Regions from separate parts of the Anoxybacillus sp. UARK-01 genome, predicted to be linked through region 2. Evidence: predicted binding sites of a transcription regulator. Region 2 holds the regulator's gene; each other region holds the start of a gene.
What was found. The regulator CtsR, encoded in region 2, represses protease genes until heat stress. The targets are predictions, from matches to a motif close to ATGGTCAATAAAGGTCAAACA.

Region 1: the regulator CtsR is predicted to act here: its motif matches at 778-798, upstream of clpP (ATP-dependent Clp endopeptidase proteolytic subunit ClpP).
Region 3: the regulator CtsR is predicted to act here: its motif matches at 1,053-1,073, upstream of B6A27_RS17895 (ATP-dependent Clp protease ATP-binding subunit).

What each region holds. Positions count from the first base shown of each region.
Region 1 is NZ_NASY01000025.1:13,594-15,869, reverse strand. It holds tRNA gene B6A27_RS02970 (tRNA-Arg) at 329-400, opposite strand; gene clpP (ATP-dependent Clp endopeptidase proteolytic subunit ClpP) at 854-1,444, shown strand; gene B6A27_RS02960 (HPr family phosphocarrier protein) at 1,665-1,922, opposite strand; gene whiA (DNA-binding protein WhiA) at 1,948-2,276, opposite strand, start outside.
Region 2 is NZ_NASY01000046.1:1,593-3,868, forward strand. It holds gene B6A27_RS11695 (CtsR family transcriptional regulator) at 993-1,454, shown strand; gene mcsA (protein-arginine kinase activator protein McsA) at 1,470-2,015, shown strand; gene mcsB (protein-arginine kinase McsB) at 2,018-2,276, shown strand, end outside.
Region 3 is NZ_NASY01000057.1:39,597-41,872, reverse strand. It holds gene B6A27_RS17900 (FixH family protein) at 190-924, opposite strand; gene B6A27_RS17895 (ATP-dependent Clp protease ATP-binding subunit) at 1,127-2,276, shown strand, end outside.

The sequences.
Region 1 (2,276 bases), on a different contig from region 2:
TTTTTCTTCCTGACAAACAGAGAAGAAGCAACCCGTCCGTTTCTCCGCTGCTTCTTTATTTGAATCCCCCCCTCAACATGTTCTTTGATTTTTCCCAATAAAAAGGGTCCAGCATCGCCATGGCGCCTTGCCCGCAAAGAGATTGATTCGTATGTCATCAGCGAAAAGAGTCCCGACAAATGGATTCAACAACGCCGGAACTGTCTCATGCAAAATTTCCCCAAAAACAACAGGGCTCTTTCGGATTTAAAAAAATAAAAAACGACCGCAAATGCAGTCGTATCAAGGAGCTGTGGAAATTTAATCCGAACCAGTAGGATAGTTGGAACGCCCTCGGCAGGATTCGAACCCACGCTAAGAGAACCGGAATCTCTCGTGCTATCCACTACACTACGAGGGCATGATTGGTTAGCCGCATGTTCCATTATAATGAAGAACGTTTTTTTTTGCAAGGGGAAAATATGCTATGGAAATAAGAAGCAAGATTGATTCATTATAGAAAAAACAAGTCCATAGATTTGTGTCTTCGGCCGCCGACCTCTCAGCTATCGTTTAAGCTGCGTTTATATCGGGCAAAACGCTTACTAACAGATGAACTCCCCCCCTTCACTCCGTTTAAGGGAGGGAGACTTCTCGGTGGATATGTTAAAAATTTAAAATCTATTTTCTTCAGCAATACGTCTGTTTAAAAAACAAAAAAGCGGATATGCTGAAAAAAGGGATATCGGAACAGAATAGCGAATAAATAAAATTATGAGGAGAAGGCAAAACGCTTTTTGTTTGACCTTCATTGACCAATTATGTATCATAGAAATACATATGATTTTAATTGACTGGTAAAGGAGGAAAACTCATGAATTTAATTCCTACAGTGATTGAGCAAACAAGCCGCGGTGAACGCGCATATGACATTTACTCCCGCTTGCTTAAAGACCGCATCATTATTTTAGGTAGTGCCATCGATGACCATGTCGCGAACTCCATTGTTTCCCAGCTTTTATTCTTAGCAGCGGAAGATCCGGAAAAAGATATTTCCCTTTATATTAACAGCCCTGGCGGTTCGATTACAGCCGGAATGGCCATTTATGACACGATGCAGTTTATTAAGCCAGATGTTTCGACCATTTGCATTGGAATGGCAGCATCAATGGGGGCGTTCCTGCTTTCTGCTGGCGCAAAAGGAAAGCGCTTTGCTCTTCCAAACAGTGAAATCATGATCCATCAGCCTTTGGGAGGAGCGCAAGGTCAAGCTACTGATATCGAGATTGCCGCTAAACGCATCTTGTTCTTACGCGATAAGCTGAATCGCATTTTGGCAGAAAATACAGGCCAGCCAATCGAGATCATCGAGCGCGATACAGACCGCGATAACTTTATGACGGCGGAAAAAGCAAAAGAATATGGTTTAATCGACCGCGTGTTGGCACGCGTTGACGAAAAATAATCCGGACAGCCAGTAGTAGACAAAGTCAAAACAGACTTTGTCTACTACTATTTTAAAAACGTTTGGCTGAAAAATGCGGACAGCCAATCTGAAAATATGAAGGCTGTTCTTTTCCGTAAAGAACAGCCTTTTCCTTTATGCATCGAATGAATCTCGGACAAAGTGCGGTTTGAGCATCCTGAACGAGTCGCTCTCTCCCAGCCATTCCTGCAGCCTCTTACTATCCTTCTTTTTGCACATATTTTGTCAATGCTTCAATCGCTTCTTGTTCATCCGGTCCATCAGCGATTAATGTAATGACAGACCTGGAGCTGATTGCTAGGCTCATCAGACCCATGATGCTTTTGGCATTGACTTTTTTTCCATCTTTTTTAATAAAAAGATCCGATGAGAAGCGGTTCGCTTCCTGAACAAAAAGTGCAGCTGGACGCGCTTGCAATCCAGTTTTCAACAACACTTCCACCTGTTTTTCCACCATATTCCTTCCTCCCCTTTTCCTGATTTTATTTATGGAAGTCTACAGGCTGTCCTGCCCGCAGCTTTTCAGCAATCTCATCGATTTTCCGCAAGCGATGGTTAATGCCCGACTTGCTAATTTTCCCCCCTGAAACCATTTCACCTAATTCTTTTAATGTAACATCTTGATATGTTACTCGTAATTCTGCAATTTCTCGAAGCTTATCTGGAAGTGCGCTTAAACCAATGGTTTCATCAATGTAGCGAATGTTTTCTACTTGACGAATCGCGGCGCCAATCGTTTTATTTAAATTAGCCGTTTCACAATTGACAAGGCGGTTGACCGAGTTTCGCATATCGCGGACAATCCGAACAT
Region 2 (2,276 bases):
TGTCAATCCACACAGCTGAAGGCTGCTTGACACTTAAATGCATAAGCAGTTGAGCATGAGATTCCGGAAACTCTTGCTCTTGAAACCATTGTTTTGTACGAGAAAGCGTCGAAACATGCAGAACGCTGTTAGTCTACAAAGGCGGCGACAATAATCAAACCACTGAAGGACTCACATCAACTCTCGCAACGAATCGAGCGCAAAATACGTTTTTAAAAATAAGCACCTGAGTAATGCCTTTTTAAAATCGGCGGCCTCTCTGTTGTATACGGCGTGCCAAACAAAGAAAGCCGATGGATCTATTGGAAGAATGCATCAAAAGAGATTTCATCTCCTACATGCATGTTCTTTAATCAAATTAGAACGCATAATGTCCACTCTTTGGAGCTTATTGGTCGCTGTATAGGATTTTCAAGGGAGTGAGTGGGTTTTTATATGTCTTTATTCATTTATGATGCGCTTTGCGACATATTCACAATAAAATTGTACATTTCGTTTTTTCGATACGATTGGTTTTCACTGATTAAAATTTGAACCTCTATTCACCCCATATCATATCCTCGAGCATATTAAACGTTAAATCATGTGAATGACCACGTCAAACTCCTCGGTTCCTGTGCTTCTCTCTCATTCAAAAACAGCTTAATTGACATATTCTACGGATTGAATATGCTTTGCTGCACATGCGAAAACTCTAAAAAAGTGCTGGTGTCTGTTTCCATCGTTGAATGGTTTACTGCTTCAAAGATGGATCTTTGAGCATGTGTCATGTTGAGATATGTCCTTGCTTCATAATTATAACTTTTTTCTTGATATAAAGGATTTTTAGCATATGTTATCGAATTAATTCATACTGCTTTTGTTTTAAATTCGGAAAATCGGCAATCATATGATTATCTGCTCTTGTTTGTTGCATTTTTTTTATATCTGCTATATAGTAAAATTAAGGTCAAATATAGTCAAAGTCAACTACCTAAGCAAGGAGGGGTAGGGTGAGAAACATTTCTGATATTATCGAACAATATTTAAAGCAAGTTTTAAATATGAGTGAACAAGAAATTGTTGAGATTAAACGAAGTGAAATCGCCGATAAATTTCAGTGCGTTCCTTCACAGATTAATTATGTCATTAATACACGCTTTACTTTGGAACGAGGCTATATTGTAGAAAGCAAGCGCGGCGGTGGAGGCTATATTCGAATTATAAAAGTGAAAACAAAAAATGAATCGCAATTAATTGATCAGCTATTATCTTTAATTCGTCATCATGTCAGTCAATCGAGTGCAGAGGATATTATTCGCCGACTTGTTGAAGAAAAAGTCATTTCTGAACGAGAGGCAAATATTATGTTGAGCGTAATGGATCGATCTGTTTTATATATTGACTTGCCTCAAAGAGATGAGTTGAGAGCTAGAATGTTAAAAGCCATGTTAATGTCTTTGAAGTATAAATAGAAAGAGGTGAGATCTTTGATATGTCAAGAATGTAAGCAGAGACCGGCCACGATGCATTTTACGAAAATTATCAATGGTGAAAAGACAGAATTTCATCTTTGCGAACATTGTGCTCAAGAGCACGGGGACGTTTTTATGTTTCATGGAAATGCAGGATTCTCTCTGCAAAATTTATTGGCAGGTCTATTAAATTTTGAAGCTCCTACAAAGGGAGCCAAGCAAAATGCATTTCAAAGCATTGAAATTTTGCAATGTGAACGCTGCAACATGACATATAATCAATTCGCCAAAATTGGCCGTTTTGGCTGCTCTCATTGCTATCATACATTCGCTAAACAACTGCAGCCGATATTGAAACGACTTCATAGTGGCAATACTACTCATGCAGGGAAAATTCCAAGACGAATCGGTGGCAGTATTTATATTCGTAAACAAATCGCTCATTTAAAACAAAAACTGCAAGAGCTTATTGCCAGAGAAGAGTTTGAAAAAGCAGCTGAAGTTCGCGATCAAATTCGTTTGCTTGAATCACGTGTAAGTAAACATGGGGAGGAGGGCTGATTGTGTCGCTTGAGAAGTTTTTGAATACAGCAGTAAGCTCTTGGATGAACCAAGAAGGTCCGGACTCAGACATTGTATTGAGCAGTCGGATTCGGCTTGCAAGGAATATTGTAGATTACCAGTTTCCCACTGTTTTTGGCAACGAAGAAGCCCAGCATATCGTACAGCAATTTGAACAGACATTTGCACGCCAATCACATCCTGTAGTTGGTAGATTTGAGCTTTTAAAAATGAATGAGCTCCAAACGATCGAAAAAAGGG
Region 3 (2,276 bases), on a different contig from region 2:
GTTAGCCATCGCCCTAAACGCTATCTCCATTTCGATTGCAGGCTGCTTATAAGCAATGGCAGAACAGTGTGGAATGAGCCGTGGATTTGGTTTGATCAGTTCGCTAATATGTTTGGTTATATATATGAAAAAAAGGACAAAGAAAGACGAAAAGAAAATAGAAAAAAGGAAGCCTTTGGGGCTTCCTTTCTATTGAACCATCACTTGCTTTACTTGATGTTCATGCAATTCGTTCGTTTCGACATGCACTTTAACTGAAAACGTTCCCTTTTCTTTAAATACCGTTTTCGCCTGGTACTTTCCACTGCCTTGTTCATTCGCATCGATAAACTCATGCTTCATCTGGTCCTTCCAGATTTCAAAACGAACTTTTGCCGCCGTAAGTGGCTGGCCATTATACGCAATATCGGCTACAATTGGTTCCTCCTTGTTGACTGTAAACATCTGTGGATGCAACGTTACAGCCACACCAGCAGCATCGTCATGGTGCGAATGGTCAGAACCGCTTTCTTCATGCTCCGATGCGGAACCAGCATTGTCACCTACAATCACATCTGTTTTGGGCATATTATGCATATTGCGAGCTGTAACATGGGCTACAACGGAATATGTCCCTGCGTCGGTAAATGTTTTTTCAATAGCGTATTTTCCATTTCCTTTGCTCTTGGCTGAAATCATTTCATGCTGGTCGTTTCCCTGCTTCCAAATTTCGAACTTCACCTCATCCGCGTCGTTCACTTTTTCCTTTCCATATGTAACAATACAAGCGATTTCTGTTTTTTTCTGAAGCTCAATTGGCGACTTCACATCTATTTTTACATCTAAAATGGCAGGTTCATCAGCCGATTGATCTTTCGTTTGGCCACATGCCGAAATCAATAACACCACCATCATGGCAAGCATCAAGCGAATATAAACTTTCATCTTCACGTTCCCCCTCTTTCTTCTCTCATTGTCCACTATATCACACCTCTTTCTAGCTACAAATCATTGTTCACATTTTTTTCAAAAACATTTCACCAATCGCACAAAAAATTTATAAAAACCTCTTGAAAGTCAAAAAAGGTCAAATTATAATAAAGTTAAAGTCAAATATAGTCAAAGTCAAAAAAGGAGGTTATGCCTCATGCTTTGCCAATTATGTCAGCAACATAAAGCAACCGTATTCGTTCAGATGCAAATTAATCATGAAAAAAAGCAGCTGCAGCTTTGTCATGAGTGCTATACAAAACAAAAACAAGAATTGACCATTCCAATGAATTTTGAATTCGGAACATTTCCATCCATTCCTCTAGATTCGTTCTTTTCAGGAAATCTGGCGGCCGATTCAGCATTCTCTTCTTCGGCAAATCCAATACTAATGACGCCATCACACAGAGGCGGCGGCTTTTTAGATCAATTTGGTCGCAATTTAACCCAGCTAGCAAAGGCCGGATTGATCGATCCAGTCATTGGCCGCGACCAAGAAATTGAACGAGTCATTGAAATTTTGAACCGGCGCAATAAAAACAATCCTGTGCTGATTGGAGAGCCGGGTGTCGGAAAAACAGCGATCGTCGAAGGATTAGCCTTAAAAATTGCGGAAGGACGCGTTCCAGAAAAACTGTTAAACAAAGAAGTATATTTGCTTGATGTCGCTTCTCTCGTAGCCAATACTGGCATTCGCGGACAATTTGAGGAGCGAATGAAGCAGCTCATTGCCGAATTGCAACGGCGAAAAAATATTATTCTTTTTATCGATGAGATTCATTTGCTAGTCGGAGCCGGCTCTGCTGAAGGCTCCATGGATGCAGGCAATATTCTGAAGCCGGCTCTTGCCCGCGGCGAACTTCAAGTTGTTGGAGCAACGACATTAAAAGAATATCGACAAATTGAAAAAGATGCTGCTCTTGAACGTCGCTTCCAGCCTGTTATTGTTCATGAGCCAACAGTGGACGAAGCCATCCATATTTTAAAAGGAATCCAAGAAAAATATGAACAATTCCATCGCGTAAAATATACGGATGAAGCGATTCAAGCGTGTGCAGCTTTATCGCACCGCTACATTCAAGACCGCTTTTTGCCGGATAAAGCCATTGATTTATTAGATGAGGCTGGCTCAAAAGCCAATTTACGCATTGCTGCAACAGATGAAAAAAATATTCAACAACGATTGGCCTTTTTAGCGAAGGAAAAAGAAAAAGCAGCGGCGGAAGAAAATTATGAACGCGCCGCTCAATTGCGGGCTGAAGAGCTCCGATTAGAAAAACAGCTGCAAAACCAGCAAGCTGATGAAA